One region of the Kitasatospora sp. NBC_00374 genome, then DNA from elsewhere that is predicted to be linked to it. Evidence: riboswitches for the same ligand, from Rfam matches in the RefSeq annotation. Region 1 holds a riboswitch; each other region holds the start of a gene.
What was found. A riboswitch is a leader RNA that binds a small molecule or an ion and turns the genes downstream of it on or off. The one in region 1 is predicted to bind S-adenosylmethionine.

Region 2: it holds a riboswitch for S-adenosylmethionine, as region 1 does, so the genes downstream of both, thrC (threonine synthase) here and OG871_RS11735 (aminotransferase class V-fold PLP-dependent enzyme) in region 1, are expected to answer to the same signal.
Region 3: it holds a riboswitch for S-adenosylmethionine, as region 1 does, so the genes downstream of both, OG871_RS03325 (putative leader peptide) here and OG871_RS11735 (aminotransferase class V-fold PLP-dependent enzyme) in region 1, are expected to answer to the same signal.

Annotation. Positions count from the first base shown of each region.
Region 1 is NZ_CP107964.1:2,621,430-2,631,418, forward strand. It holds gene OG871_RS11715 (NYN domain-containing protein) at 1-1,114, opposite strand, end outside; gene OG871_RS11720 (hypothetical protein) at 1,434-1,709, opposite strand; gene OG871_RS11725 (rhomboid family intramembrane serine protease) at 1,857-2,639, shown strand; gene OG871_RS11730 (Lrp/AsnC ligand binding domain-containing protein) at 2,683-2,961, shown strand; gene OG871_RS11735 (aminotransferase class V-fold PLP-dependent enzyme) at 2,995-4,365, opposite strand; SAM riboswitch class IV at 4,412-4,529, opposite strand; gene trpD (anthranilate phosphoribosyltransferase) at 4,638-5,714, opposite strand; gene OG871_RS11745 (hypothetical protein) at 5,857-6,282, opposite strand; gene OG871_RS11750 (heme-copper oxidase subunit III) at 6,720-7,340, shown strand; gene OG871_RS11755 (c-type cytochrome) at 7,497-8,306, shown strand; gene OG871_RS11760 (Rieske 2Fe-2S domain-containing protein) at 8,303-9,373, shown strand; gene OG871_RS11765 (cytochrome bc complex cytochrome b subunit) at 9,370-9,989, shown strand, end outside.
Region 2 is NZ_CP107964.1:4,769,680-4,779,668, forward strand. It holds gene OG871_RS21520 (trehalose-6-phosphate synthase) at 1-570, opposite strand, end outside; gene OG871_RS21525 (glucosyl-3-phosphoglycerate synthase) at 638-1,624, opposite strand; SAM riboswitch class I at 1,817-1,960, shown strand; gene thrC (threonine synthase) at 1,978-3,255, shown strand; gene OG871_RS21535 (ubiquitin-like small modifier protein 1) at 3,291-3,569, shown strand; gene OG871_RS21540 (cold-shock protein) at 4,159-4,365, shown strand; gene groL (chaperonin GroEL) at 4,673-6,295, shown strand; gene OG871_RS21550 (Uma2 family endonuclease) at 6,484-7,068, shown strand; gene OG871_RS21555 (hypothetical protein) at 7,088-7,444, shown strand; gene OG871_RS21560 (hypothetical protein) at 7,490-8,116, opposite strand; gene OG871_RS21565 (PadR family transcriptional regulator) at 8,220-8,567, shown strand; gene OG871_RS21570 (hypothetical protein) at 8,564-9,496, shown strand; gene OG871_RS21575 (copper homeostasis protein CutC) at 9,558-9,989, shown strand, end outside.
Region 3 is NZ_CP107964.1:711,857-721,845, reverse strand. It holds gene OG871_RS03335 (HAD family acid phosphatase) at 1-179, shown strand, start outside; gene OG871_RS03330 (pyridoxal-phosphate dependent enzyme) at 389-1,807, shown strand; SAM riboswitch class IV at 1,920-2,031, shown strand; gene OG871_RS03325 (putative leader peptide) at 2,076-2,198, shown strand; gene OG871_RS03320 (LLM class flavin-dependent oxidoreductase) at 2,274-3,503, shown strand; gene OG871_RS03315 (NtaA/DmoA family FMN-dependent monooxygenase) at 3,524-4,909, shown strand; gene OG871_RS03310 (LLM class flavin-dependent oxidoreductase) at 4,906-6,030, shown strand; gene OG871_RS03305 (LLM class flavin-dependent oxidoreductase) at 6,027-7,166, shown strand; gene OG871_RS03300 (WhiB family transcriptional regulator) at 7,351-7,686, shown strand; gene OG871_RS03295 (PRC-barrel domain-containing protein) at 7,847-8,206, shown strand; gene OG871_RS03290 (CsbD family protein) at 8,270-8,455, shown strand; gene OG871_RS03285 (hypothetical protein) at 8,546-8,872, shown strand; gene OG871_RS03280 (hypothetical protein) at 8,984-9,196, opposite strand; gene OG871_RS03275 (hypothetical protein) at 9,230-9,643, opposite strand; gene OG871_RS03270 (glutamate--cysteine ligase) at 9,932-9,989, shown strand, end outside.

The sequences.
Region 1 (9,989 bases):
CACAGGTCACCTCGGCCTGCGTCCGCTGCGCCAGCATCGCCAGCCCGCCGAGCAGCCGCAGCCGCTGCTGCTCCAGCGGCAGCGCCGGGTAGCCGGACTTGGTCACGTTGTACCCGTCCACCACCAGATGGACCTGCGGGATCGCCAGCAGCTGGTCCAGCAGCGCCGGGTCGTCCTCCGCCAGGCCGCGCCTGGCCACGTCGTTCGGCGAGGCCGACACCGGGGCCACCGCGTCCACCAGGTCCGCCGGACGCAGCTGGGCGACCGGCAGCGCCAGCTCCCGCTGCAGCCCCTGCGCCGAGTGCAGCACGGTGTCCAGCAGCAGCCGCAGCCGCATGTCCTCCACGGTGCGGCCCTCGCGCGCCGAACGGCGGCCGGCCTCGACCGCCGTCTCCAGCTCGGTGATCCGGTGCTTCAACCGCCGGGCCTCGCTCTCCGCGGCGCTGCGCTCGGTCGCACCCGCCGTCCGCAGCGCCTCCAGCTCGCCCTGCAGCTTGCGGCTCTCGGCCTGGGCCCGCCGGGTGTCGCTCTCCAGGCTGCGGACCCGCTTGCGCAGCGACTCGGCCTCCTTGCGGACGCCCTCCGCCTCGGCCCGCTGCCGGTCCAGGTCGGCCCGCGCGGTGGCCCGCACCTCGGCCAGCTCCTCCTGGAGCTTCTCCACCAGCCGGGCCGCCTCGGCGGCGGCGCCCTCGGCGCCGGCCCGCTCGACCTCCTCGCCGGCCTCGACGACCACGCGCGTCCAGCCAACCGTGCGCAGCAGGTAGGCGCCGGCGGCGACGTCCATCGGGTCGGCAGCGCCGGGGACGGTGCCCGACTCCAGGGCGGTCACCAGGTCCGGCTGGCCGAGCCGCAGGCGGTCGGCTATCCGCAGCCGGAAGACCGGGTCGGCCTCCAGCGCGGCGGCCAGCGCCGTACCCGCGTACTTCGCCCGCCGGGCGGGGGTGAACTTGGCGTACTGGCGCAGCGAGGCGGGCAGGTCGGCGGACGGGATGCCGCCCAGCGCGTCGGCCGCCAGTCCGACCACCCGGCGGCGGACGCCCTCGGGCAGCGGACGGTCCAGGTGCTCGGGCGCGGCCTTGGGGCCGTCGTCGGCCACCGCCTCGCCGCCGGGCACCGCCTCGCCCTCGGGCGCCGCCTCGTCGGCCTCGGTCGCGGGGACGGTCTCGTCCGTGCCGGGGAGCACCGGCTCCGCAGCGGGCTGCTGCCCCTGCGGCTCGGCGGGCCCCCTCGCTGCGTCCACCACGTCCTCGGCTCCGATCCTGGTCCGGCGGGGTCCGTACGGCCGTCTGCCGCCGCCCCGGAACTCACCGCTCTCTGCAATTGTCCCGTCTACCGTGCCCCACCGACAGCACGCCACACATCGGTGCCGGGCGGGCCGGGCCGGGACCCCGCGGGGATCCGGCCCGGCGGTCGGCTGCCGGGGCCCGGCCGGGTCAGGCCCCGGGCTCTTCCCCGGCGCTCTCCGGGGTGCTCTCCTCGGCGCCCGGACGGGCCACCAGCTCGACCTGGTCGACGGCGTTGCACCAGCGGCAGCGCACCGACTCCAGGGTCTCGCTGAGCACCTCGGTCTCCTCCACCTTTGACTCGCCGGCCAGGTCGAAGTGCAGGTACTCGACCACACGGGCCGACCGGGTCACGTCGAAGCGGGTGAGGTTGCCGCACAGCGTGCAGCGCCAGCGGGTCTCGGCGGTGGGGGCGGCGATGGTCATCGAGGTCCTCTCGGATGGTCCCTGTTCCGGGCCCTCAAGCCTATTGCCTGCGCCTCGGCGCGCGATCACCGGCCACCCGCGAACATCCGTTCACCCGTACGCGGTAACCACGGTGTCGCCCGCCCGGCCCGGAGGAATGCTCCGGGAATGGCGCTCCCCGTTCTCGCCCGGGTCGGCCGTCCGCGCGCCGCCCTGCCCGGGCGGCCGCCGGTGGTCACCTTCACCCTGATCGCGCTGAGCGCCCTGGTCCTGCTGTGCGGCCCCAGCTTCGGCCTGAACCCGGTCTACGGCACCGGCGACGCCCGGGTCTGCGCCGAGCAGCGGTACGAGCAGCGCTGGGGCGCGGTGCCGGTCGAGCTGCTGGAGCGGCACCCGCTGACCGCCGGTCAGCTGCGCGCGCTGTCCCCCGCGACGGACGGCTGCGAGCTGCTGCCGACCCCCGGCAAGAGCCCTGTCCTGTCGGTGCTGACCTCGCTGTTCGTCCACGCGGGCTGGCTGCACCTGCTCGGCAACATGCTGTTCCTGTTCGTCTTCGGCCCCGGGGTGGAGGAGCGTCTGGGACGGGTCAGGTTCCTGCTCTGCTACCTGGCGATCGGTTACCTGGCCACCTACGGCTACGCGCTGGCGGAGGCGCACTCGGACGAGGCGGTCCGGGCCCTGGTGGGCGCCTCGGGGGCGATCGCCGGGGTGCTCGGTGCGTATCTGCGGCTCTTCCCGAGGGCCCGGGTCACCACCCTGGTGCCGGTGCTCCTCTTCCTCCCGCTGCGCTTCCCGGCCTGGCTGGTGCTGGGCCTGTGGTTCGCCCTGCAGTGGTGGTCGGTCCGGGCCGGCGGCTCCGGGGTGGCGTACCTGGTGCACGTGATCGGCTTCGCGACCGGTTGGCTGATCGCCTGGGCCGGGAGTGCGCGAGGCAGCAGACGGCCCACCTGACGGCGGATACGCTGGGCCCGTCCCCTCACACAGGAGCCCAGCCGTGATCACCGCGATCGTCCTCATCAAGACCAGCGTCGACCGGATCCCCGAGATCGCCGAGGCGATCGCCGCGATCGAGGGCGTCAGCGAGGTCTACTCGGTCACCGGAAGCTACGACCTGGTGGCGATGGTCCGTGTGCGGCAGCACGAGGACCTGGCCGAGGTGATCCCCGGCCAGGTCAACAAGGTGCCCGGGGTCGAGCACACCGAGACCCAGATCGCGTTCCGCACCTACTCCCAGCACGACCTCGAGGCCGCCTTCGCCCTCGGCCTGGAGTAGCCAGGGGCGGAGCGTCCGCGGGCCGGCGGGCGGCTAGCCGCGCGCCGGCGACAGCACGTCCGCCACGCAGCGGCCGCCCTCGTTGCGGTAGCTCCAGCGGGCCCCGTCGGTGACCAGCTCGCGGACGGCGCCCAGGAAGCGGTCCAGGTGCTCGTCGGGGGTGCCGGCGCCGAAGCTGACCCGGATCGCGTTCAGGCTGCGCTCGCCGGGCAGCGAGGCCTCCGGCGCACCGCACTCGGACGGCGCCGCCTCCTCCCCGCCGAGCAGGGTCCGCACCAGCGGGTGGGCGCAGAACAGGCCGTCGCGCACGCCGATGCCGTACTCGGCGGAGAGCGCGGCCGAGAAGTGCGAGCTGTTCCAGCCCCGCACCACGAACGAGAGCACGCCGACCCGGGCCGCGTCGGTGCCGAACAGGCTGAGCACCCTGACCTCGGGGATCTCGGCCAGTCCGGCCTTCAGCCGCTCGATCAGCTCCTGCTCGCGGGCCTGGAGCGCGTCGAAGCCGGCCTCGGTGAGCGCCCGGCAGGCGGAGGCGATGGCGTAGGCGCCGATCACGTTCGGCGAGCCGGCCTCGTGCCGGGACGGCCCGCGGTGCCACTCGACGGCCACCGAGCCGTCCGCCTCGCGGGCCACGGTACGGCTGGCGCCGCCGCCGGCCAGGTACGGCTCGGCCGCGTCCAGCCAGTCGCTGCGGCCGGCCAGCACGCCGGCGCCGAACGGGGCGTAGAGCTTGTGGCCGGAGAAGGCGATCCAGTCGACGTCCAGCTCGCGGACCGACACCCGGTGGTGCGGGGCCAGCTGCGCGGCGTCCAGGACGATCCGGGCACCGTGCCGGTGGGCGGTCTCGGTGAGCTCGGCGACCGGCCACAGCTCGCCGGTGACGTTGGAGGCACCGGTGACGCACAGCAGCCGCGGCCCGTCGGGGTGCTCGGTCAGTGCGGCGTCCAGCGCGGCGACCGCCTCGGCGTGCGAGCGGGGTGCGCGCAGGTAGTGGACGGTGACGCCCTCGCGGCGCCAGGGCAGCAGCGAGGCGTGGTGCTCGGTCTCGAAGGCGAACACCCGGGTGCCGGCGGGCACGGCGGCGGCCAGCAGGTTGAGCGAGTCGGTGGTGGCCCGGGTGAAGACCACCTGGTCGTCCTCGCGCAGGTCGAGGAAGTCGGCGACGGTACGGCGGCTCTGCTCGAACAGGTCGGTGGAGAGCTGGGAGAGGTAGCCGGCCCCGCGGTGCACGCTGCCGTAGTAGGGGGCGTAGGCGGCGACGTCGTCCCAGACCCGCTGCAGGGCGGGGGCGCTGGCGGCGTAGTCGAGCGCGGCGTAGGTGACCTTCTCGCCGCCGACCAGCGGGACCTGGACGTCGTGGCCGAGGACGGCGAGCGGGGCGCGGAGACCGGTGGAAACAGTCACGGGGTGCACTCCTCCTGGGAAAGGACCCCGGGAGTGCGATGCCGGAAGTCCGCGCTTGCCACGCGGACGGATCGCCGAGTGGCCCGGTCCTCACCCAGGGCACCCCGCCACGGACGGAGGGTTGCCGGACAGCAAGCTGGGGCTTGTCGCTGTCACTCATGACCTGGCACGGACTCTAGGCCAGCATCCGGAGAGTGGTCAAACACCGTTCCGGCATTCGGACGCGGCGGGGCCCGCCGAGCAGGCTGCCCGGCGGGCCCCGTCGGATCCGGTCAGTCGCGGGCCGTGGCCTCGACCCAGTGCTTGAGGGTCGCCGCGGCCGCGCCGGAGTCGATCGCCGCGGCGGTCCGCTCGATGCCGGCCGCGAGCTGCTCGGCGAGCGGGGCGTCGGTGAGGTCGAGGGCGACCAGCGCGGCGGCGCTGTTGAGCAGGACGGCGTCCCGGACCGGGCCGCGCTCCCCGGCCAGCAGCCGGCGCACCACGCCCGCGTTGTACTCGGGATCGGCGCCGCGCAGCGCCTCCAGGCCGACCAGGTCGATGCCGACCTCCCTCGGGTCGAAGGAGCTCTCGGTGACGCGGCCCCCGTCGACCAGCCAGATCCGCGAGGTGGTCGAGATGGTCAGCTCGTCCAGGCCGTCGTCACCGCGGAAGACCAGGGCGGTGGAGCCCCGCCGGGCGAGCACGCCGGCGATCAGGCCGGCCAGCCGGGTGTCGAAGCAGCCGATGGCGTGCGCGGTGACCTTGGCCGGGTTGGTCAGCGGGCCGAGGATGTTGAACGCGGTCGGCACCCCGAGGTCGCGGCGGGCCTGCGCGGCGTGCCGCATGGCGGGGTGGAACTTGGCGGCGAAGCAGAACGTCAGCCCGGTCTCCTCGGCCACCTCGGCGACCCGGCGCGCGCTCAGGTCGAGCCGGATGCCGAGCCGCTCCAGCACGTCGGAGGAGCCGCTGGCCGAGGAGGCGGCCCGGTTGCCGTGCTTGACCACCTTGGCGCCGGCGGCCGCCGCGACGATCGCCGACATGGTGGAGATGTTGACCGTCTTGGCCCGGTCGCCGCCGGTGCCGACGATGTCCACCGCCGGGCCGGGGATGTGCAATGGCTCGGCGTGCGCGTACATCGCGTCGACCAGGCCGGAGACCTCCGCCACCGTCTCGCCCTTGGCCCGCAGCGCGACCATGAAGCCGGCCACCTGCACCGGGGTGGCCTCGCCGGTCATGATCCGGTCCATCGCCCAGGCGGTGTCGGCCTGGGCGAGGTCCTCCCCCTTCAGCAGTGCAGTCAGGACGTCCGGCCAGGTGCGGACCACCTGCGCGGGGTCGTCGCCGCCGTTCGCAGGGTGCACGTTCACCATGGCTGACTCCAGCTCTCATCGGTACATCACCATCAGGTCGGAGTCAGCCTAGCGAGCGGCGCGGGGCGCGCGCCGGAATCTCGGGACGGCTTCTCTCCTGCTGAGACGACCGGTCGAACCGGGGCCGTGGGGATCGGCGCGCCTACCGGTGCGCCGGGGTCCGCCGGGCGATCCGGGCCCGCAGCAGCGTCGCGGCGGACTCGGCCAGCGCGACCGGGTCGACCGGGTGGGACACGGCGGCGTCGGCCCGGCTCCAGGCGGCCAGCCAGGAGTCCTGCGGGCGCCCGATCAGCACCAGCACGGGCGGGCAGCCGTAGATCTCGTCCTTGAGCTGCCGGCCGAGGCCGAGCCCGCCGGCCGGTGCGGCCTCGCCGTCCAGCACGCAGAGGTCGACACCGCCCTTCTCCAGCGCCCGCAGGACGGCGGGGGTGGTCGCGCACTCCAGGTACTCGATCTCCGGGAGGTCGGCGGCGGGCCGGCGGCCCAGCGCCAGGGTGACCTGCTCGCGGGTGTTGCGGTCGTCGCTGTAGACGAGAACGGTGAGCGTCTCGTCGGTCGTGTGCGCCATGGGCCCTGCTCCCGGGTGCTCGTCCCCATTAATAGGTGTCGTGCGTGTCGGCTCCGCGCGACCCGGTGTGACCCGGACCACGTTCACCTCGGATGCTACTCCCGCCCACCCCTCGTGGTGAGCCCCTGACGCGATCTCGCTCAAGCCGCCGCGCCCGTCACTCACCCTCCCGGGCGTAACGGCGTCACCCTCTCCGCCGCGGACCACCCGGACGGCTCTGCCGGTACACCTCCAACGAACGCCGGGCACCGGGGGACACGCCGGGCAGACGAGTGGTGGACCCCGGTTCGGGGCCGTCGAACAACCGTCAGAAATCGGACAACGCCCAGCGAGCGGCACCCGGGGGCCGCCGGGCCGAGTCCATCGGGGCATACCGCACGCACCGGACACTCCGAGGGAGACCCCCCGACGTGAAGACGGAATAAGGGACCGACATAATGTCCGTCGTGGCGACAGCAACAGCAACAGAAACCGGACACGCGCACGGAGCGGTCAACAGGCCGAACCTGGTCAGCGTCGGAACCATTGTCTGGCTGAGCTCGGAGCTGATGTTCTTCGCGGCCCTGTTCGCGATGTACTTCACGCTCCGCTCGGTCAAGGGCCCAGAGTTCTGGACCGAGAAGGCGAGCGCGCTCAACGTGCCGTTCTCCTCGGTGAACACCACGATCCTGGTGCTCTCTTCCCTCACCTGCCAGCTCGGCGTCTTCGCCGCCGAGCGCGGTGATGTGAAGAAGCTCCGGTCGTGGTTCGTCATCACCTTCGTGATGGGCGCGATCTTCATCGGTGGTCAGATCTTCGAGTACACCGAGCTGGTGAAGAAGGACGGCCTCTCGCTGTCCTCCGACGCGTACGGCACGGTGTTCTACCTGACCACCGGCTTCCACGGTCTGCACGTGACGGGTGGTCTGATCGCCTTCCTGCTGGTCCTGGGACGGACGTACGCAGCCAAGCGGTTCACGCACGAGCAGGCCACCGCCGCGATCGTGGTGTCGTACTACTGGCACTTCGTCGACGTCGTGTGGATCGGCCTGTTCGCGACCATCTACCTGATCAAGTAACCAGCTGATCAGGTCGCTGGCCGCCGGCCGGAGACTGCGCCTGCCCTTCGGCTCGCGCCGCACCGACCCGACCGCGCGTCCCCGTGCCCGGCCTGAGCAGCCGAGGCACCCGGACGCAGCCACCAGCCGACCAGATCCTGACACCGGGGTTATTCCGTGAAAAAGCTCTCCGCACGACGGCGCCACCCACTGGCGGCGCTGGTCGTCCTACTTCTCGCCCTGGCGACCACCGGGGGGCTGTACGCCGCTTTCGCGCCGGCCGAGAAGGCCCAGGCCGACACCTCCGCGCAGTCCCTGGCCATCGACGAGGGCAAGAAGCTCTTCGCCCTGGGCTGCTCCTCCTGCCACGGCCTCAACGGCGAGGGCGGCTCCGACGGTCCGAGCCTGGTCGGCGTCGGTTCCGCCGCGGTCGACTTCCAGGTCGGAACGGGCCGCATGCCCGCGCAGCAGCCCGGTGCCCAGGTCCCGGCCAAGAAGAACATCTACTCCCAGGCCCAGATCGACCAGCTGGCCGCCTTCGTCGCCTCCCTGGGCCCCGGCCCGGTGACGCCGGCCAAGGAGCAGTACACCGCGACCGACGCGGACGCCGTGGCCAAGGGCGGAGAGCTCTTCCGCACCAACTGCGCCCAGTGCCACAACTTCGCCGGTCAGGGCGGTGCCCTCACCAAGGGCAAGTACGCGCCCTCGCTGGAGGGCGTCGACGCGAAGCACATCTACGAGGCCATGCAGACCGGCCCGCAGAACATGCCTTCGTTCCCCGACACCACCATGCCGGAGGAGCAGAAGAAGCAGATCGTGGCGTTCGTGCGCCACACCACCAACGATGAGCCCAACCCGGGTGGCCTGACCCTGGGCAGCCTCGGTCCGGTGACCGAGGGCCTGTTCGGCTGGATCTTCGGTCTCGGTCTGCTCATCGCGGTTGCGATCTGGGTCGCCGCCCACACCACCAAGGCCAAGAAGTCATGAGCCACGACATCTCTGAAGAGAACCTGCCGGAGTCGCACGGCGACTCCCACGGCCACGCGGTCGCCGTCCACGACGACCCCTTCGCCGACCCGGGCCTGCCGGTCCACGAGCCGCGACGCACCGACATCGACGAGCGGGCCGCCAAGCGGGCCGAGCGCCAGGTGTCGCTGATGTTCGTGATCTCGATGCTCGCGACGATCGGCTTCATCGCCTCGTACGTGATCTTCGACATCGACAAGATCGTCTACATCTTCCCGCTCGGTCACGTCAGCGCGCTCAACTTCGCGCTCGGCCTGACCCTCGGTGTGGCGCTCTTCTGCATCGGCGCCGGCGCGGTCCACTGGGCCCGCACGCTGATGTCGGACCACGAGATCCCGGCCGAGCGTCACCCGATCGAGGCCGACGACGAGGTCCGCGCGGACGTCATCGAGCAGTTCAGGACCGGCGCCGCCGAGTCCGGCTTCGGCCGCCGCAAGATGATCCGCAACACCATGATCGGCTCGATGGCCCTGGTGCCGCTGTCCGGTGTCGTGCTGCTGCGCGACCTGGGCCCGATGCCCGAGCAGAAGCTGAACCACACCGGCTGGCAGGTGGCGACCCCCCAGAAGCCGCTCCAGCTGATCAACGTGAACACCAACGAGCCGATGAAGCCCGAGGACGTCATCGTCGGCTCGCTGACCTTCGCCAAGCCCGAGGGCCTGGAGGAGGAGGCGGAGGACTTCCAGGTCCAGATCGCCAAGGACGCGCTGATGCTGGTCCGGATCGCTCCGGACGACATCAAGGACAACGAGTCGCGCGACAAGGGCTTCGAGGGCATCCTCGCCTACTCGAAGATCTGCACCCACGTCGGCTGCCCGATCAGCCTGTACGAGCAGCAGACCCACCACGCACTCTGCCCCTGCCACCAGTCGACCTTCGACCTGGCGGACGGCGCCCGCGTCATCTTCGGCCCGGCCGGTCACCCGCTCCCGCAGCTGAAGATCACCACTGACGAGCAGGGCTTCCTGGTCGCCACCGGCGACTTCGACGAGCCCGTCGGTCCGAGCTTCTGGGAGCGCAAGCGATGAGCACCACGAGCGGCGCGACCTCCAGCGCCTCGAAGCCGGCCAGCACCCGCGCCAAGCCCGCCAACAAGGCGGAGGCGGCCGCGGACTGGGCGGACGGACGGCTCGGGATCTACACCCTGGCCAAGTCCAACCTGCGCAAGATCTTCCCGGACCACTGGTCCTTCATGCTCGGCGAGATCTGCCTCTACAGCTTCATCATCATCATCCTCACGGGTGTGTACCTGACGCTGTTCTTCAAGCCGAGCATGGCCGAGGTCGTCTACCACGGCCCGTACACCCCGCTCGACGGCATCCGGATGTCCGAGGCCTACGCCTCGACCATGGACATCAGCTTCGAGATCCGCGGCGGCCTGCTGATCCGCCAGATCCACCACTGGGCCGCGCTGGTCTTCGTGGCGGCGATGCTCGTGCACATGATGCGCGTCTTCTTCACCGGCGCGTTCCGCAAGCCCCGTGAGATCAACTGGGTCTTCGGCTTCCTGCTGCTCGTGCTCGGCATGTTCGACGGCTTCTTCGGCTACTCGCTCCCCGACGACCTGCTGTCGGGTACCGGTATCCGGTTCATGGAGGGCGCGATCCTGGCGGTGCCGATCGTCGGCACGTACATCCAGATGTT
Region 2 (9,989 bases), 2.1 Mb from region 1:
GTGCGAGAAGTGTCCGATCCGCAGGTCCGGGCGCAGGGCCCGGAGCAGGTCGGGGGCGAGCGACAGGTGGTAGTCCTGGATCAGGACGGCGGCGCCCGGGGCGGCCTCGGCGGCCAGTGCCTGCGCGAAGGCGGCGTTGTAGGCGGTGTAGGACTCCCACTCGCGGCGGAAGCGGTCGTCGAAGGTGGGCGAGACCGGGGTGTCGTAGAGCAGGTGGTGGACGAACCAGAGGGTCGAGTTGGCCACACCGTTGTAGGCGCGGGCGAAGGTGCCGGGATCGATGTCCAGCATGCGGACGGCCTGGCCGCCGACGTCGAAGCCGCCGAGGTCGAGGCGGCCGTCGGGGGACTGCCGGGCGGCCGTCCGGTCGGCCTCGCCGAGGGCGGCGCAGACCCAGACGGCACTCGGGTCGTCGATCGCGGAGAGGCCGGAGACCAGGCCGCCACCCCCTCTGCGCAGGGTCAGCGAACCGTCGTCCTCGCTGGTGAAGGACACCGGGCCGCGGTTGGAGGCCACCAGGATCGGGGCGGCGCCGGGCTGATTCGAACGTGCGGACGCGTGATCGGCCATACTGCCAAGCTTGCCGCGACACCCGGTGTGCAAACCACTCAGCACGGCGCCGGGGCGCGCCGCTCGGTCACGGGAACAGCCGCCGGTACTCGGGGACGGTCCGCATCGGGGGGCGCTCGACGGCGCCGACGGGATGGGTGTGGGCGGTGAAGTCCCGGGTGACCGGGTCCCGGGAGAACTGGGTGAGCAGCGGGTGCACCAGGCCGTCCCCGGCCTTCAGCCGGTGGGTGCGGTCCAGCCGCTCCAGGGCGGTGCGGTAGATGGTGGCGGCCATCCGGCCGAGCGCCTGGCCGTCCTGGTGGCGGTGGTGCCGGACGCCGACGTCGACCTGGGCCAGCGCGTCCAGGCCGACGGTGTCCAGGGCGTCCACCAGCAGGCCGAGCTCGACGCCGTAGCCGGTCGGGAACGGCAGCCGCTCCAGCAGGGAGCGGCGGGCCGCGTACTCGCCGCCGAGCGGCTGGACGAAGCCGGCCAGCTGCGGCCAGTGCAGGTTGAGCAGCGGGCGGGCGACGAGCTCGGTGACCCGGCCGCCGCCGGCCGGGACCACCGCGCCCTCGGTCTCCAGCGGCCGGTCGTACATGGCCTTGACCAGCTGGATTGCCGGATCGGTGAGCAGCGGACCGATGATCCCGGTGACGAAGGCGGGGTCGAACTCGCGCAGGTCGGCGTCGATGAAGCAGACGATCGCGCCGCGGGTGGCGAGCAGGGAGCGCCAGAGCACCTCGCCCTTGCCGGGCTCGGCGGGCAGCCGCGGCAGTATCTCGTCCCGGTGCACCACCCGCGCCCCGGCGGCCGCGGCCCGTTCGGCGGTGCGGTCCACCGAGCCGGAGTCGACCACCACCAGCTCGTCCACCAGCGGCAGCCGCTCCATCAGCTCCTCGCGGATCGCCGAGACGATCTCGCCCACGGTCGGCTCCTCGTCCAGCGCGGGCAGCACCACGCTGACCGAGCCCGCCGCCCCCGCCGCGCGCTTCGCGGCGAGCAGCGAGGCGACCGGCCGGTCGCCCGCCGTCCAGGAGCGGCGGCGCAGCCAGGACGCCACCTCGGGCAGCACGTCGGGCCTGGGCTGGTCGGGCAAGGTCTCGCTCCTCGGAATGGGCGACGCCGTCTCGGGTGTCGGACGCCATGGGGTGGTACCGGGGCCTTCGGATACAGTCTTGGTAATGCGATCCGACCCTCGCACGTCGGGGTGGGTCGCCGCGCACGACCACAAACGCGCTGTCGGCTCCAACGCCGCGCGCCACATTGCTCATCCAGAGGGACTGAGGGAACGGCCCGTCGACGTCCCGGCAACCTTCTCGTCCGGCTAACTGACCGTCAGGTCGAGGCCCCGGCGGGACAGGTGCCAATTCCGTCCTGTGGCGCGCCCGCGTCACGGGGAAGATGAGGAGAGAGGCCTCCGCCATCATGGCTACCGCTACCCCTGTCGCCGTCGTCGACCTCGGCCCCGCCGCCGCGCTGTCCTGTCGCGAGTGCGGCGCCCGCACCCCGCTCGGCCCGAGCTTCGCCTGTGTGGAGTGCTTCGGTCCGCTGGAGATCGCCTACGACTTCGGCTCCTACGAGGCCGAGGAGCTGCGCAAGCGGATCGAGTCCGGCCCGGCCTCCATCTGGCGCTACGCCCCGCTGCTGCCCGTCCCGGCCGACGTCGCGTCCAAGCCGAACCTGAACCCCGGCTGGACCCCGCTGGTGAAGGCCGACAACCTCGGCCGCGAGCTCGGCTTCACCGCCCAGCTGCACGTCAAGGACGACTCCGGCAACCCGACCCACTCCTTCAAGGACCGGGTGGTCGCCTGCGCCATCGAGGCGGCGCGCGCCTTCGACTTCACCACCCTGTCCTGCTCGTCGACCGGCAACCTGGCGGGCGCGGTGGGCGCGGCGGCGGCCCGGGCCGGCTTCAAGTCCTGCGTTTTCATCCCGCACGACCTGGAGCAGGGCAAGGTCGTGATGGCCGGTGTCTACGGCGGCGAGCTGGTCGGCATCCAGGGCAACTACGACGACGTGAACCGCTTCTGCTCCGAGCTGATCGGCGACCCGGCCGGCGAGGGCTGGGGCTTCGTCAACGTCAACCTCCGCCCGTACTACGGCGAGGGCTCCAAGACCCTGGCGTACGAGATCTGCGAGCAGCTCGGCTGGCGGCTGCCGGAGCAGATCGTCATCCCGATCGCCTCGGGCTCCCAGCTCACGAAGATCGACAAGGGACTGCAGGAGCTGATCAAGCTCGGCCTGGTCGAGGACCGCCCGTACCGGATCTTCGGCGCCCAGGCCGAGGGCTGCTCCCCGGTCTCCGCCGCCTTCAAGGCCGGCCACGACGTGATCCGCCCGGTCAAGCCGGACACCATCGCCAAGTCGCTGGCGATCGGCAACCCGGCCGACGGCCCGTACGTGCTGGACATCGCCCGCCGTACCGGCGGCGCCGTCGAGGACGTCACCGACGCCGAGGTGGTCGAGGCGATCAGGCTGCTGGCCCGCACCGAGGGCATCTTCGCCGAGACCGCGGGCGGCGTCACCGTCGGCGTGCTCAAGAAGCTGGTCGAGACCGGACAGCTGGACCCGTCCAAGGAGACCGTCGCGATCAACACCGGCGACGGCCTGAAGACCCTGGACGCGGTCTCCGACGCCGGTCTGACCGCCACCATCCGGCCGACCCTGGAGTCCTTCCGCGCCGCCGGCCTCGCCTCCGTCTGAGCCCCCCACCACCCCGCAGCAAGGAGTAGACGCCCATGAGCGCCACCGTCCGCATCCCCACCATTCTGCGCACCTACACCGGCGGCTCGGCCGAGGTGGCCGCCGAGGGCGCCACCCTGGCCGAGGTGATCGGCGACCTGGAGCAGAACCACCCGGGCATCTCGGCCCGGATCCTGGACGACGCCGGCCAGCTGCGCCGATTCGTCAACGTGTACGTCAATGACGACGACGTGCGATTCGACGGCGGCCTGCAGACCGAGATCAAGGACGGCGCCGCCGTCTCCATCATCCCGGCGGTGGCCGGCGGCTGCTGACCTCGGCGGACGCCCCTCTTCCCGGGTGCGCTTAGCACCCCTGAGCCGTCGTCAGGACCGGAATGCGGAAATTCCGGGCCCGGCGACGGCTCTCGGCGTTGCCGGCGGACATTTGCCCACGTGGCTGGGTATAGAGTGCGTGACACCGGGGTATTCGAGGCCGATTCGAGTCGGCCCGCCCCCGCCCTCCGGTCGGGTACGCAGCGGCTGTCCGCTCGCTGAGACCGGTGCGACGAAGCGCAGCGCCGAACTGTCAGGCCGCCGTCAGAATTATTCCGGCGATTTGTGGCATTGGTCCGCGATGTCCGGCGTCAATTGCACACTAGTGCCGCTTTCATCCCGTCATATCCCCTGCGGCCCGTAGCATTTGCCCAAAAGTAGGGCCTGTTGCAGAGGGCGCATGTCCGGATACATTCAGCCGCGGTCGACGCATTCACCCGCGTTCCGGTTCCCCTTTCGGGCCTCGGTGCGGTGGTCTGCGGCGTGCACGGCTGCGCCCAGGGGGGGTTCCCCGGGCCGGCCTTCCAGACCTCTGGACCCGCACCCTGCGGGTCCGTGAAGGGCCAGCACAGCACAAGGGGAGTTCGGAATGGCTCAGGGCACCGTCAAGTGGTTCAACGCCGAGAAGGGCTACGGCTTCATCGCGGTCGACGGTGGTGCGGACGTGTTCGTCCACTACAGCGCGATCCAGATGGACGGCTACCGCACCCTCGAGGAGGGCCAGCGGGTCGAGTTCGAGATCTCCCAGGGGCAGAAGGGTCCGCAGGCGGACATGGTCCGCGCGCTGGTTGCGTGACCTCTTCGACCTGTGGAGCCTCGGTTCGGTCAACGAGCTGGCGGCCACAGATCATCGGCAGCAGGCCCGTACGGCATCCCCGTGCGGGCCTGCCGCCATGTTCGGGACACCCCGCGATCGGGCTTGCACTCGCCACCCGAGAGTGCTAATCATTGGCGTTAGCACTCTCGGTACGAGAGTGACAAACGGATCGGGTCGGTGAGGCCTCCCGGGAGCGGTAGGGGACAGGACCCCCGCTCGCAGGGCCGTCCGTCGCGGGCACCCTTCGGTCCGATGCAGTCGATCGCGTCCCGGAGGACCACTTCACATGGCAAAGATCATCGCGTTTGACGAGGAAGCTCGCCGCGGCCTTGAGCGCGGGATGAACCAGCTTGCCGACGCCGTCAAGGTGACGCTTGGCCCCAAGGGCCGCAACGTCGTCCTTGAGAAGAAGTGGGGCGCCCCCACGATCACCAACGACGGTGTCTCCATCGCCAAGGAGATCGAGCTCGAGGACCCCTACGAGAAGATCGGCGCGGAGCTCGTCAAGGAGGTCGCGAAGAAGACCGACGACGTCGCGGGTGACGGCACCACCACCGCCACCGTGCTCGCCCAGGCCCTGGTCAAGGAAGGCCTGCGCAACGTCGCGGCCGGCGCCAACCCGATGGCCCTGAAGCGCGGCATCGAGAAGGCCGTCGCGGCCGTCTCCGACCAGCTGCTCGCCCAGGCCAAGGACGTGGAGACCAAGGAGCAGATCGCCTCCACCGCCTCCATCTCCGCCGCCGACACCCAGATCGGCGAGCTCATCGCCGAGGCGATGGACAAGGTCGGCAAGGAAGGCGTCATCACCGTCGAGGAGAGCAACACCTTCGGTCTGGAGCTCGAGCTCACCGAGGGCATGCGCTTCGACAAGGGCTACATCTCGGCCTACTTCGCCACCGACCTGGAGCGGATGGAGGCGTCCTTCGAGGACCCGTACATCCTGATCGCCAACTCCAAGATCAGCTCGGTCAAGGACCTGCTCCCGCTGCTGGAGAAGGTCATGCAGAGCGGCAAGCCGCTCGTCATCATCGCCGAGGACGTCGAGGGCGAGGCCCTGTCGACCCTGGTCGTGAACAAGATCCGTGGCACCTTCAAGTCCGTCGCCGTCAAGGCCCCGGGCTTCGGTGACCGCCGCAAGGCCATGCTCGGCGACATCGCCATCCTCACCGGTGGCACCGTCATCTCCGAGGAGGTCGGCCTCAAGCTGGAGAACGCCGGCGTCGACCTGCTGGGCTCCGCCCGCAAGGTGGTCATCACCAAGGACGAGACCACCATCGTCGACGGTGGCGGCGACAGCGACCAGGTCGCCGGCCGCGTGAACCAGATCCGTGCCGAGATCGAGAACAGCGACTCGGACTACGACCGCGAGAAGCTCCAGGAGCGCCTCGCCAAGCTGGCCGGCGGCGTCGCCGTCATCAAGGCCGGCGCGGCCACCGAGGTGGAGCTCAAGGAGCGCAAGCACCGCATCGAGGACGCCGTCCGCAACGCGAAGGCCGCCGTCGAGGAGGGCATCGTCGCCGGTGGTGGCGTCGCGCTGCTGCAGGCCAGTGTCGCGTTCGACAAGCTGGAGCTCGAGGGCGACGAGGCCACCGGTGCCAACATCGTCCGCGTGGCGCTGGAGGCCCCGATCAAGCAGATCGCGACCAACGCCGGCCTCGAGGGCGGTGTCGTGGTGGAGAAGGTGCGCAACCTCCCCGCCGGTCACGGCCTGAACGCCGCCACCAACGAGTACGTCGACCTCATCGCCGCGGGCATCATCGACCCGGCCAAGGTCACCCGCTCCGCGCTGCAGAACGCCGCCTCCATCGCGGCGCTCTTCCTCACCACCGAGGCCGTCATCGCCGACAAGCCCGAGAAGGCCGGCGCGCCGGCCGGCGGCGGCATGCCGGGCGGTGACATGGACTTCTGATCCTCCTTCGAGGATCGGCGAGTTCTGATCGTCCGCGAGGGCGGTCTCCCCACGGGGAGGCCGCCCTCGCGGCGTTCTCGCCCCGTCTCACCCGATCGTGCGACGCTGGGCGCATGAACGGTCCCGGCGCCTCGGAGCGCGGCTACGGTGAGGGCGAGCAGCGTCATGCGGGAGAAGGGGGGACCGCGATGGCCGTGGAGTCGGAACGGAACTGGACCTACCTGCTGGACACCTGGAGGGGACTGGAGGTCCCGGAGGGCTGGCGCGCCGAGATCGAGGAAGGGCAGATCGTCCTGGTGCCACCGCCCGGCAAGGGCCACAATTTGATCGCCGGCGAGGTTCATGACGCCCTGGTGCGCTGCCTCCCGCCGGAAATCGGCGCCTACCAGACTCTCGGCGTCGAGATCGTGCAGTCGGAGAGGGTCTACGTGCCGGATCTCGTGGTCGTGGACAAGGCGCTGCTCAGGCAGTCGGACCGCACCGACGCCGACCCGGTCGACGCCGCCGAGATCCTGTTGGCCGTCGAGATCACCTCCTCCGGCAACGCGCGGCACGACCGCACCAGGAAGCTCTGGGCCTACGCCCACGCGCCCGTCCCGCACCACCTGCTGATCGACCGCTTCGACGAGCACGGCCCGACCGTGACGCTGTTCTCGGAGCCGGTCAACGGCGCCTACCGGCAGAGCCTGCGCACGCCCTTCGGCAAGCCGGTCGCGCTGCCGGAGCCGTTCGGGGTCGAGCTGGCCACCGAGGGGTTTCCGGGGCCGCGGTGAGCTGCGGGACAATGGGCGGATGGCCAGTCCTGAGATCGAAGCCGCACTGCACAGCGCCCGGGCGCTGATCCTCGCCGACCTGACGGCCCGGGACGTCGCGGACGCCGCCGTCGTGTCGCTGGTCGAGGACGCCGTGACGCACCGTCGCTGGTGGCTGGAGCAGTGGCCGGACGGCACCGAGTACGTGCTCGGGCTGGTCGCCCAGGACGTGCAGGACGCGCTGCTGGAGGCGTACGGCCGCTGGCCGCTGTGCGAGGCCTGCGCCGAGGACGGCGACCCGCACGCGCTGAGCGTGGAGCCCGAGCTCGGGCCGGATCCGCACTGGGTGTGCGGCAAGGAGGGCCTGGCCGTCGCGCCGGTCGGAAAGCTCTCGTGACCGAGGCCCTCGCGGCCACGCCCGCCGGGCCGCGGCGTCGGCGGGCTAGCCTTCGAGCGTCCTGAGCTCGGCCGCCAGGTTGGCCCGCGCGGCCGCGTCGAACCGGGCACGGGCCGCCTCGGTCCGGTACAGCGCGGGCAGGTCCAGCAACTGGCGCAGGACCGCCGCCCGGCCCGCCCGGAAGGCGTCCTCGGGGACGAAGCCGTACTCCTCGCGGACGGCCGCCGCGTACGCCGCGTACTGCTCGGCGGAGCCGCCCAGCACGGCCAGGTCGGCGTCGCAGAGCACCTCGCCGTTGCGGTCCGCCGGCTCGGGGGCGTGGGTGACGGTGAGCCTGACCAGCCGGGCCACCTCCTCGACCAGCGGCTCGGCCAGCCCGGCCTCGCGCAGCGCGCGGACGGCCAGCACGGCACTGCGCTCCTCGTTCTCGGAGCGCTCCGGCCGGTAGACCGCGTCGTGGAACCAGGCCGCCAGCCGCACCGCGTCCGGCTCCGCGGCCTGCCCGGCGAGCGCGTCGACCTGGTCGAGCACCGCCCGCAGGTGGTCGGTGGTGTGGTAGCGGCGCTGCGGCTCGGCCCAGCGCTTCAGCAGGTCCTGCCCGTACGGCAGCGGGTCGGCGGTCGCGCCGCAGCGGCGCAGCAGATCGTTCCAGCGGTCGAGCAGATCGGTCATGCGCCCATTGTGGCCCCGGTGCCCGACGGCCCGTCAGGGCGGGTTGGGCGAATGTTCGGATTCGCCTGACGGTATATACCGACGACCGGTATATCTAGGTGACATGACAGAACGTTCGATCCAGGAGCCCACGCTGCTCCTGCTCACCGCCCTCGCGGACGCACCCCGGCACGGCTACGCGCTCATCCAGGAGATCGCCGCCATCTCCGGCGGCCGCGTCCGGATGCGGGCCGGCACGCTGTACGGCGCGCTCGACCGGCTGCTCGGGCAGGGGCTGATCCGGGTCGAGAGCGACGAGGTGGTGGAGGGCAGGGCCCGCCGCACCTACGCGCTCAGCGACTCCGGCCGGGCGGTGCTGGCCACCGAGGCCGAGCGCCTGCGGGCCGTCGCGGCCGAGGCCGAGCGGCGGCTCGCGGTCGTCCGCCCCCGACTGAACGGAGCGTTCGCATGAGCGACCGGAGGCTCGCCGCCGTGCTGCGGCTCTACCCGCGCGGTTACCGCGCCGACCGCGGCGCCGAACTCGCCGAGGTCTACGACTCGCTGGCCGCCGGGACGGGCCGTCTCGGCCGGGCCCGCGAGCTGGCCGGCCTGGCCGGCCACGGCCTGCGGCTGCGGGTCGGGCTGACCTCCGGAGGCCTGCCCGGGCTGCTGATCGCGGCGGCGGTGCCGTTCGTGGTCGGGGCCGGGCTCGGCCGGCAGGCCGGCGTGATGTGGCAGATGTCGCCGTACCACTTCGCCTGGCACGGACCGCTGCGCTGGTGGGGGGTCGGCCTCGTCGCCGTCTGGGCGATGGCCCTGGCGGTCGGGCTGGCCGGGCGCTGGGCGGCGGCGCGCTGGATCGCGGTGGCGGCGACGATCGGCGGGATCGCGCTGGAGGTCGCCTGGAGCGTCCAGATCCCGCCGTTCCAGCACCTGCCGCTGTCGTTCTACCTCGGTCAGGCCGTGCGGGCCTGCGTGGGCCTCGCCGCCTGGCTGGTGCTGCTGCTTCCGGCGCCGGTGGACCTGCTCGGCGGGCGGGTGCGCCGGGCCGCGCCCGTCGCCCTCGCGGGCGTCACGGTGGCGCTGCTGCTCACCATGGGCAAGGAGGTCATCGATACCCCGCTGCTCTGGAACCCGAGCTGGCACCCGTACCGGCTCGCGCTGGTGGCGCTGCCGCTGCTGGGCCTGGCCCGCGGCCGGGTGCTGCCGGCCGCGGCGGCGATCGGCGCGCTGCCGCTGCTGCTCAACGACGACCTCTGGTTCTGGATCGACTTCGAGCTCGGTGGGGTCCGGCGGGCGGCGGGATACCTGGCGTTGGTGGTCCTGGCGGTGGTCTGGGCCCGGTGGCTCCGGCGGCGGCACGAGACCGGGCTGTCGCACCGGCCGCCGACGGCCGACTGAGCGGCCGCCCGGGTGGGCAGAGGGCTCGCCCAGGTGGCGGGGGGTGTGGCAAGGTAGCGCCATGTCTAGACCAATCTTCGAAGTCATCGCGCTGACCGCGCAGGATGCCCAGGCCGCCGCAGCCGGCGGCGCCGACCGCCTCGAACTGGTCACGGACATGGCCGCCGACGGCCTCACCCCGGCGGTGGCGGACTTCGCCGCCATCCGCGCGGCCGTCGACCTCCCGCTGCGCGTCATGCTGCGGATCCGGGACGGTTTCACCCCCGGCGGCCTGGACGAGCTGCTCGCCCGGACGGCCGCCCTGCGCGCCGAGGGGGCGGAGGAGTTCGTGCTGGGCTTCCTGACCGCCGACGGCGGCCTCGACCTGCCCGCCACCCGCGCTCTCGCCGAGGCGGTCGCCGGCTGCCGCTGGACCTTCCACCGGGCCATCGACCACAGCGCCGACCGCGCCGCGCTGCGCGCCGACCTCGCCGACCTTCCCGGCCTGGACACC
Region 3 (9,989 bases), 1.9 Mb from region 1:
GCCGCTCCTTCGTGGACCTGTTCCAGGAGACCGGGACCTTCAAGACTGCCAAGCGCGCGGAGATCGAGAAGAGCGGCTACACGATCGTCGCGAACATCGGCAACAACACCACGGACCTGGTGGGCGGCCACGCCGAGCGGACCTTCAAGCTCCCGGACTACGGCGGTCAGCTGTCCTGACCCCGCGGCACACGGGTGCGCCGGTGGGCCGACCCCACCGGCGCACCCGTGCGTCCGGGCCGGGCGGCGGCGGGGGCAGCCACTTGCGCCGGCCGGCCGGCCTGACGGAAGCTTCACTGCGGCAGCCGCGCCCGCTCCCCGGACCGGGCCGCCGCCCTCCCGGTCAAGCGGGGCGCACCAATCTCCGACCTGCTGGGAAGGAGGCCGCGGTGGCGGTCTACGAATCGGTCGACGACGCGATCGGCGGGACGCCGCTGTTCCGGCTCACCCGGCTCGGCGAGGGTATCGCCGCCCCGATCTACGCCAAGGTGGAGTTCCTCGGCATCGGCGGCAGCGTCAAGGACCGCGCCGCGCTCTCCATGGTGCTGGCCGCCGAGCGCGACGGGCTGCTGCGGCCGGGCGGGACGATCATCGAGGCGAGCTCCGGCAACACCGGGATCGGTCTGACGATCGTCGGCCGACGCCGCGGCTACCGGGTGATCGTCGGCGTCTCCGACCGCTCCTCCCGGGAGAAGTCGGACATCCTGCGGGCCTACGGCGCCGAGGTCGTCCTCGCTCCGGCGGCCCTGCCGAAGCAGCACCCCGACCACCTGTTCAACGTCGTCCGGCGGCTCGCCGCCGAGATCCCCGGCGCCTGGCTGGCGAACCAGTACGACAACCCGGCCAACCCCGACGCGCACATCCGGACCACCGGCCCGGAGATCTGGGAGCAGACCCGCGGCCGGGTGACCCACTTCGTCGCCGGGATCGGTACCGGCGGCACCATCAGCGGCACCGGCGCCCACCTCAGGAAGGTGTCCGGCGGCCGGGTCACCGTGGTCGGCGCGGACCCAGAGGCCTCGGTCTACGCCGGGGGCGACGGCAGCCCCTACTTCGTCGAGAGCATCGGCCACTTCGTCCACCCGGAGACCACCGACGACCTGTGGCCGCAGTCGTTCCACCCCGAGGTGGTGGACCGCTTCGAGCGGATCCCCGACCGGGAGTCGCTGCTGACCGCCCGTCGGCTGGCCCGCGAGGAGGGCCTGCTGGCCGGCCCGTCCTCGGGTACGGCCGTGGCGGCCGCCCTGCGGGTGGCGCGCGAACTCGGGCCGGACGACCTGGTGGTCGTGCTGCTCCCGGACTCGGGGCGCTCCTACCTCTCGAAGGTGTTCAGCGACGACTGGATGCGGGACTGGGGCTTCCTGGAGGAGCCGCGCACACCCGAGGACACCGAACCGACCGTCCGCGCCCTGCTCGACGCACCACCGGTCCCCGGCGCGGGCCTGCCCGCGCCGACCGCGGACACCCCGCTCGGCGAGGCGCTGGCCGTCCTGCGCGGCGCGGCCTGCGCCGTGGCCCCGGTGGTCGCCGCCCGACCGGACCGCCCGCACGGGATCAGCGCCACCGAGATCGTCGGATCCGTCAGTGCCGCCGGGATCGAGGCAGCCCTCGCCGAGGGCCGGGCCCGCCCCGGGGATCCGCTCCGCGACCACCTCGCCGGACCGCTGCCGACGGTCGGCATCGGCCGGGCGGTCTCCGAGGCGTACCGGGCGCTCGGCCCGGACCACCCCGCCGTCGTGGTCCTGCTCGACGGCCGGGCCGTCGCGGTCGTCCCCCGCGAGCGGCTGCGCGCCGCCGCGGCGACCTGACCCAGCCGTGAGCATCACGCACCGGCGCCCCGCTCCGGCCTGACGACCGCTCAGCCCGGTCGTCCCCGAAGGGCATTGCGCAGGCCGGTACCCGCGGGATAGCGTCGAGGCAGGTGACGAGCGTCAGCGACAAGCCCTGGCTTGCTGACCGGCAACCCTCCCACGCGGCGGGGTGCTCCAGGTGATGACCAGGCGGAGCCGCACCGGCTCCGCAAACGCGAACCGTGACGCGGCCGAGGCCCGTCCGGGCTCCGGGGAGGTGACCGCAGTGCGTGCCGTACCCGACCGCGCCGCCACCGTCACCCTCGACCCCCGCGGGCCCCGCGTCCACCTCTACGGACGCCAGCACATCGACCTGCAGAGGGTGGCCGGCACACTCTGTCCCCGCTGACCTGACTCCCCGTCGACGCACCCGTCCCAGGGATCACTGCGTCCGTTCCCGGTCGATCAGGAAGGCAGCTCCGCCATGCCCGCAGCCGTACCCGCCCCCCTCCCGCCGCTCCACCTTGCCGTCGCGCTCGAAGGCACCGGCTGGCACCCCGCCTCCTGGCGGGAACCGGACGCCCGCCCGCGTGAACTGTTCACCGCCGGCTACTGGGCCGACGCCGTCCTGGAGGCCGAGCGCGGCCTGCTGGACTTCGTCACCTTCGAGGACTCCCTGACCCTGCAGAGCACCCGCCACGGTGAGCCGGACGGCCGCACCGACCAGGTCCGCGGGCGGCTCGACGCCGTCCTCACCGCGGCCCGGGTGGCCCCGCTGACCAGGCACATCGGGCTGGTACCGACGGTGGTCACCACCCACACCGAGCCGTTCCATATCTCCAAGGCGATCGCCACCCTCGACTACGTCAGCACCGGCCGGGCCGGCGTCCGCGTCCAGGCCTCGCTGCGCGCCGACGAGGCCGCGCACTTCGGCCGCCGCTCCTTCCCGGTGATCCGGCCCGACCAGCACCAGGACCCGCAGGTCCAGGAGTTGATCGAGGAGACCTTCGACGAGGCCGCCGACCACGTCGAGGTCGTCCGGCGGCTGTGGGACAGCTGGGAGGACGACGCCGAGATCCGGGACGCGGCCACCGGCCGCTTCGTCGACCGGGCGAAGCTGCACCACATCGACTTCGAGAGCCGGCACTTCGCCGTCCGCGGCCCGTCCGTCACGCCGCGGCCGCCGCAGGGCCAGCCGATCGTCACCGCGCTCGCCCACGCCACCGTCCCGTACCGGCTGATCGCCCGCTCCGCCGACCTCGGCTACGTCACCCCGCACGACACCGACCGGGCCGCGGCGATCGTCGCCGAGATCCGTGCCGAGCAGCGGGCGGCCGGCCGGGCCGGGGAGCCCCTGCACCTCTTCGGCGACCTGCTGGTCCTCCTCGACGACGACCCGGCCACCGCACGAGCCCGCCGGGAGCGGCTCGACGCCCGCCTCGGCGAGCCGCTCACCAGCGACGCCGAGATCTTCGCCGGCACCCCCGCCCAACTCGCCGACCTGCTCCAGGAACGCCAACGGGCCGGCCTGACCGGATTCCGGCTGCGCCCCGCGGTGACCGGCCACGACCTCAGGGCGATCACCCGCGGTCTCGTCCCGGAGCTCCAGGCCCGCGGTGCCTTCCGCCGCGCCTACGAGGCCGACACCCTGCGCGGCCTGCTGGGCCTCACCCGCCCCGCCAACCGCTACGCCGCCCGCACCGCAAGCGCCTGAGCCGGAGGGAACGCACCACCATGGCCAGGCCCCCCAAGCAGATCCACCTCGCCGCGCACTTCCCCGGCGTCAACAACACCACCGTCTGGAGCGACCCGCAGGCCGGCAGCCACATCGAGTTCAGCTCCTTCGCCCACTTCGCCCGTACCGCCGAGCGCGCCAAGTTCGACTTCCTGTTCCTCGCCGAGGGGCTGCGCCTGCGCGAACAGGGCGGCGAGATCTACGACCTGGACGTGGTCGGCCGCCCCGACACCTTCACCGTGCTGACCGCGCTGGCCGCGGTGACCGAACGGATCGGCCTGGCCGGCACCATCAACTCCACCTTCAACGAGCCCTACGAGGTCGCCCGGCAGTTCGCCAGCCTCGACCACCTCTCGGCCGGCCGCGCCGCCTGGAACGTGGTCACCTCGTGGGACGCCTTCACCGGCGAGAACTTCCGACGCGGCGGCTTCCTCGCCGAGGAGGACCGCTACGCGCGCGCCGAGCGGTTCCTGCGCACCGCCGGGGAACTGTTCGACTCCTGGTACGACGACGAGATCCTCGCCGACCAGCAGTCCGGGGTGTTCCTGCCCGACCCCGACGCGGGCCGGTTCCGCCACCACGACCAACACTTCGACATAGCCGGGCAGTTCAACGTCCCGCGCAGCCCGCAGGGCCGGCCCGTGGTCTTCCAGGCAGGCGACTCCGAGGAGGGCCGCGAGTTCGCCGCGGCCACCGCCGACGCCATCTTCAGCCGGCACGGCACCTTCGACGCCGGCCGGGCCTTCTACACCGACGTCAAGGGCCGCCTCGCCCGCCACGGCCGCACCCCGGACGAACTGCTGATCCTCCCCGCGGCGACCTTCGTGCTCGGCGACACCGACGCCCAGGCCCGCGAACTGGCCCACGAGGTACGGCGCAGCCAGGTCAGCGGACAGACCGCGATCAAGATCCTGGAGCAGGTCTGGAACCGCGACCTGTCCGCCCACGACCCCGACGGCCCGCTCCCGGCGATCGACCCGGACCCGGGCGAACACACCCTCGCCCGCGGCCGCGCCAGCGTGCGGATGGTCAGGGACCCGCTGGCCACCGCCAAGGAGTGGCGGGAACTGGCCGAGGCCAAGGGGCTGTCGATCCGCGAGCTGGTCATCGAGACCACCGGCCGTCAGACCTTCGTCGGCTCCCCGGCCACCGTCGCGGACGCCATCGACACCTTCGTCCAGGCCGACGCGAGCGACGGCTTCATCCTCGTGCCCCACCTCACCCCCGGCGGGCTCGACGAGTTCGCCGACACCGTCGTCCCGCTGCTCCAGGAACGCGGTGTCTTCCGGCGCGAGTACGAGGGCGGCACGCTCCGCGACCACCTCGGCCTGACCCGGCCGCCCGCGGCCCCCGCCACCAGGACCAAGGAAGGGCCGACGCTGTGAAGTTCCTCGCCATCACCCTGATCGTGCACGCCCCCGATCCCGTCACGGGCGTGCAGAAGCCCACCACCGAGCGCTTCCGGGAGGTGATCGACAACGCCGTGCTCGCCGAGCGGCTCGGGTTCGACGGCTTCGGCGTCGGCGAGCGCCACGAGCGGCCCTTCATCTCCTCCTCGCCGCCGGTGGTGCTCGGCCACATCGCCGCCCTGACCTCCCGGATCCGGCTGTTCACCGCCGTCACCACGCTCAGCCTGCTCGACCCGGTACGCGCCGCCGAGGACTACGCCACCCTGGACCACCTGTCCGGCGGCCGCCTCGACCTGATCATCGGCAAGGGCAACGGGACGGCGCAGCGCGAACTCTTCCAGGTCACCCCCGAGGACCAGTGGGACCGCAACGCCGAGAGCTACGAGCTGTTCCGGCAGATCTGGCGCCAGGACAGGGTCACCGCGAAGGCCCGGTTCCGCCCGGAACTGACCGAGGCCGAGGTGTGGCCCCGCCCGCTCCAGCAACCGATCCGGGTCTGGCACGGCAGCGCGACCAGCAAGGAGTCGGTCGACCTCGCCGCCCGCTACGGCGACCCGCTGTTCTCCGCCAACGTCACCAACCCGATCGAGCCGTACGCCGAACTCGTCCGCCACTACCGGGAGCGCTGGGAGCACTACGGCCACGACCCGGCACTTGCCACGGTCGGCGCCGGGTCGGCCGGCTTCCACACCGCCCGCTCCTCGCAGCGGGCGGTGGCCGCCTACCGGCCGGTCTTCGAGGGCTACCTGGCCTTCCACCGGCGCGCAGGCCTGGAACCGGTCTTCACCAGCCTGGAGGACTTCGTCGAGCGCAGCTCCGCGCTGATCGGCAGCCCCCAGCAGATCATCGAGAAGGTCCACCGCTACCACGAGCAGCTGGGCCACACCGTGCTGCACGTCCAGGCCGAGGCCGGCGGCCTTCAGGACGCCGAGCACCGGGCCTCCCTGGAGCTGTTCCAGGCGGAGATCGCCCCGGTGCTGCGCCGGGAGATCCCCGACCCGCCGTGGCCCTGGGGCCCGGTGGGGGTGGCTCCCGCCGGGCCCGCCGCCGCCTCCGCCCCGGGCGGCACCGCGTTCGACGGGGGGCTCACCGGATGACCGGCCGGGTCCCGCTCTCCGTCCTCGACCTGGCCCCGATCAGCTCGGGCTCCACCGCCGGCCAGGCGCTGCGCAACACCGTCGACCTGGCCCGGCGGGCCGAGGCCGCCGGCTACCGGCGGTACTGGCTGGCCGAACACCACCTGACCACCGGTGTCGCCGGGGTGGCCCCGGCCCTGCTCATCCAGCTGGTCGCGGCCGCCACCGAGCGGATCCGGGTCGGCGCCGGCGCCGTCCAGCTGGGCCACCGCACCGCCCTGTCGGTGGTCGAGGAGTTCGGCGTGCTGGACGCGCTGCACCCGGGCCGGATCGACCTGGGCCTCGGCCGCTCCGGCTTCCGGGCACCCCGTCCCGGCACCCCCGCCCCGGCGGCCCCGCCCGCGGTGCGCCCGACCGAGCCCCGGTACACCCCCGAAGGCCTGCTCATCCCGGCGCCGTACGACTTCAGCAGCCTGATCGGCTCGCCGCTGTTCGCGCGCTACACCGGCCTGGTCCAGTTCCCGGGGTCGGAGCCCGTGGAGTACGGCGAGCAGCTGGACACCATCCTCGCCCTGCTGCGCGGTGACCACCGCACCCCGCAGGGGATCGAGGCGCACGCCGTCCCCGGTGAGGGAGCGGACCTGGAGGTGTGGGTGCTGGGCAGCAGCGCCGGCGTCAGCGCCGAGACGGCGGGTGCGCTCGGACTGCCGTTCGCCGCCAACTACCACGTCAGCCCCGCCACCGTCCTGGAGGCCGTGGCCGCCTACCGCAAGGCCTTCCGGCCGTCCGCGCGGCTGACCGAGCCGTATGTGCTGGTCTCCGCCGACGTCGTGGTGGCGGAGGACGACGAGACGGCCCGGCACCTCGCCTCGCCGTACGGGCTGTGGGTGCACAGCATCCGCTCCGGCCAGGGCGCGATCCCCTTCCCCACCCCCGAGGAGGCCGCCGCCCACCCGTGGACGGACGGGCAGCGCGCCCTGGTCGAGGACCGGATCCGGACCCAGTTCGCCGGATCCTCGCGGACCGTCGTCGAGCGGCTGGAGGTGCTCCGGCAGGCGACCGGCGCCGACGAGCTCCTGGTCACCACGATCACCCACGACCACCGGGACCGGGTCCGTTCGTTCGACCTGCTCGCCGAGGCCTGGCAGCGCGGCTGACCGGCCCCGACCGCACGTCCGTCCGCCGCCCGGCGGCGGGATCCCCGGATCCCGCCGCCGGGCGGATCCCGTGCGGAACGGCCCGGCCCGACGCGGTTCAACCGGGGTGACCAGGGCAGGCGCAGGAGACCGCGGCCCCCGACACCCGCGGCCACTCCCCGATCCCGCGAGGAGGTCCGGACCGATGACCGACATATCCCGGCTGCCCGGCCCGTTCGAGCTGTACTGGGGCTGGCAGGCGGACGCCGCCTGCCGCGAGCTGGACAGCGCCCTCTTCTTCCACCCGCCCGGCGAGCGCGGCGGCCCGCACGACCGTCGCGACGCGGCCGCCAAACGCGTCTGCGCCCGCTGCCCGGTCCGCGCGCAGTGCCTCGACTACGCGCTGGCGGCCCGCGAACCGTACGGCGTGTGGGGTGGCCTGAGCGAGGACGAACGCCGGGTCCTGCTCGGCCCGGTCCGTCCCGACCGGGCCGAGCAGGGCCCGGTGCGCGAGCCCGCCGACCGGCGGCAGCCGGCGTGAGAACCGGTTCCGTGAGAACCGGGCCGTGTGAGAACCGGACGGCGGGGCAGGCGCGGTTCGTGAGGTCGCCGGGACCGGCCCGCGCCGGCGGCAGCCGGTCGGCGGCCCCACGGACACCCCACGGACACCCCACGGACACCACCGACGGAAGGAAGACCGGATGAGCACGCAGATCTGGAACTACCACGAGACGGCCGGTCGCTTCGAGGGCGTCGACCTGGTGGGCTACAAGGTCGAGGCGACCGACGGGCACATCGGCAAGGTCGACCGGCACTCGGTCGAGGTCGACTCCTCGTACCTGGTCGTCGACACCGGGGTGTGGATCTTCGGCAGGCAGGTGCTGCTCCCGGCGGGCACCGTCACCCGAATCGACACCGAGGAGCGGAAGGTCTGGGTCGACCGGACCAGGGAGCAGATCAAGCACGCACCGGAATTCCAGCCGGAGACGCACACCGAGGACCCCGCCTACTTCGACCTGGTCGGCGGCTACTACCTCGGCGGGTACCCGCCGGTCCGGTGAGCCGAGGCCCACCGGACCGCACCACCGCACCCACCGCACGACACCGAACCTGGAGGATCCCTCATGGGCACGAGTGACAAGGCCGAGAACGCCGCCGACAAGCTCAAGGGCAAGGCGAAGGAGACCGCCGGCCGCGCGGTCGGCAACGAGCGCCTCGAAGCGGAGGGCCGGGCCGACCAGGCCAAGGGCGACGCCAAGCAGGCCGGGGAGAAGCTCAAGGACACCGCGAAGGACGTCCTCGGACATTGACCCCTCCGCCACCGGGGCCGGGGCCGACCCGCACCACGGGTCGGCCCCGGCCCCTTCTGGCGGACACACCGGCGAACGAGGAGGAGCGGCATGGTCATTCCTGACGGCGTCCGGAGCGGGGTCCGCGCCGCCGCCGAAGTGGCGCGGGCACACGACCGGATCCGGGACGCCGAGGACGGCGCCCGGCGCCGGGGCGCCCTGGCGGCCTACCGCTGGGCGCTGGGCCGGGCCCACTCCGCACCGCTGACCGGCGCCGCGGCCGACGGGGTGCCCAGCCTGGAGGCGCTCACCGCCGAGGTGGACGCCTCCCTGGTCCAACTGGAGGCTGCCACCCGTCCGTCGGTGGGCCGCGAGTACATCCAGGGCGTGCACGACGCGTTGGCCTGGGTGTGCGGTCACAGCGACACCCGCCCCTGACCCGTCCCGCGCCCTGGCCACCGGTGCGGAGGCGGCACGAGGACGGCGGCGCCCGACGCGGGGTGCGTCGGGCGCCGCCGTCCTCGGCGCGGTGGGAGTCCGGACGGGGCGTCAGCCGCCGGTCGGCAGCACCGGCTCGGGGCCGGGCAGCGGGGCCGGCGGCGCGGGCGGCCACGGGTCCGGCTCCGACGGCCCGGGAGCCGGCGGTACCGGATCGGGCCCGCCCGGGGTCGGCGCCGGGCCCGGCAGCGGACCGGGGCCGGGCCCGCCCGGGCCGGGCGCGGGGGTCGGGTTCGGCGGGACGGGATCGGTGGCACGGGTCATCGTGGACTCTCCTCTGACGGTGGTGGCCGGGGTTCAGCGCCGGTGCCGCAGGACCGCCCAGGCGATCAGCGCGCCGGCCGTCAGCCCCGCGGCGAGCAGGTACGGGCTCCGCCGGGCCGGCGGAGCGGCCGTCTCCCAGCCGTCGTCCCCGTCCAGCGGATGCCCGGCGCGGGCCCGTTCCGCCGCCTGCCTGACCCGGTTGAGGCCGGCGTCACCGGCGTGGACCGCCGCGGCCGTGGCCTGCCCGACCGAGTCGCGGGCCCGCTCCAGCAGGGAGTGGTCACGGCCGGCGGGCTCCGCCTGCCCGAGGCCCAGCAGGTCCTGGGCGGCCAGGGCGTCCCCGAGCAGCAGCTCCGGGTCGTCCGGTACGGGGGTGCCGAGTCCGGGGTGGGCGGCGGTGCCGCTCGCCCCGGGGCTGCTGTGCCGGTCGTCGTCTTCGGGTTTCATCGCTACCAGCCTCCGGTCGGTGCGCAACGGACTCGGGTGCGGCGCACGGTCACGTCGCGCCGCCGCCGCTCGCCTGCCCCGGAACGGCACGGCGAACCCGCGGAGACCGAGGTGTTTGAGACCGCCCGCAGCGGTCAGACGAGCCTTCGAGGCCGAATTCCCTCCCCCCGGGTTCCGGCCTCGGCAGCCGGCTCCCGGGCCTGACGACGACCGACGGCCCGGGGGCGGTGCTGCCCCAACCGGGGCACCGGACGATTCGGCCGGCGGAGCCGGGGTAGTCGCAGCGCCATGCTGACCTTCGGAGTCGAGGAAGAGTACCTGCTGGTCGATCCGGCCACCGGCGCGC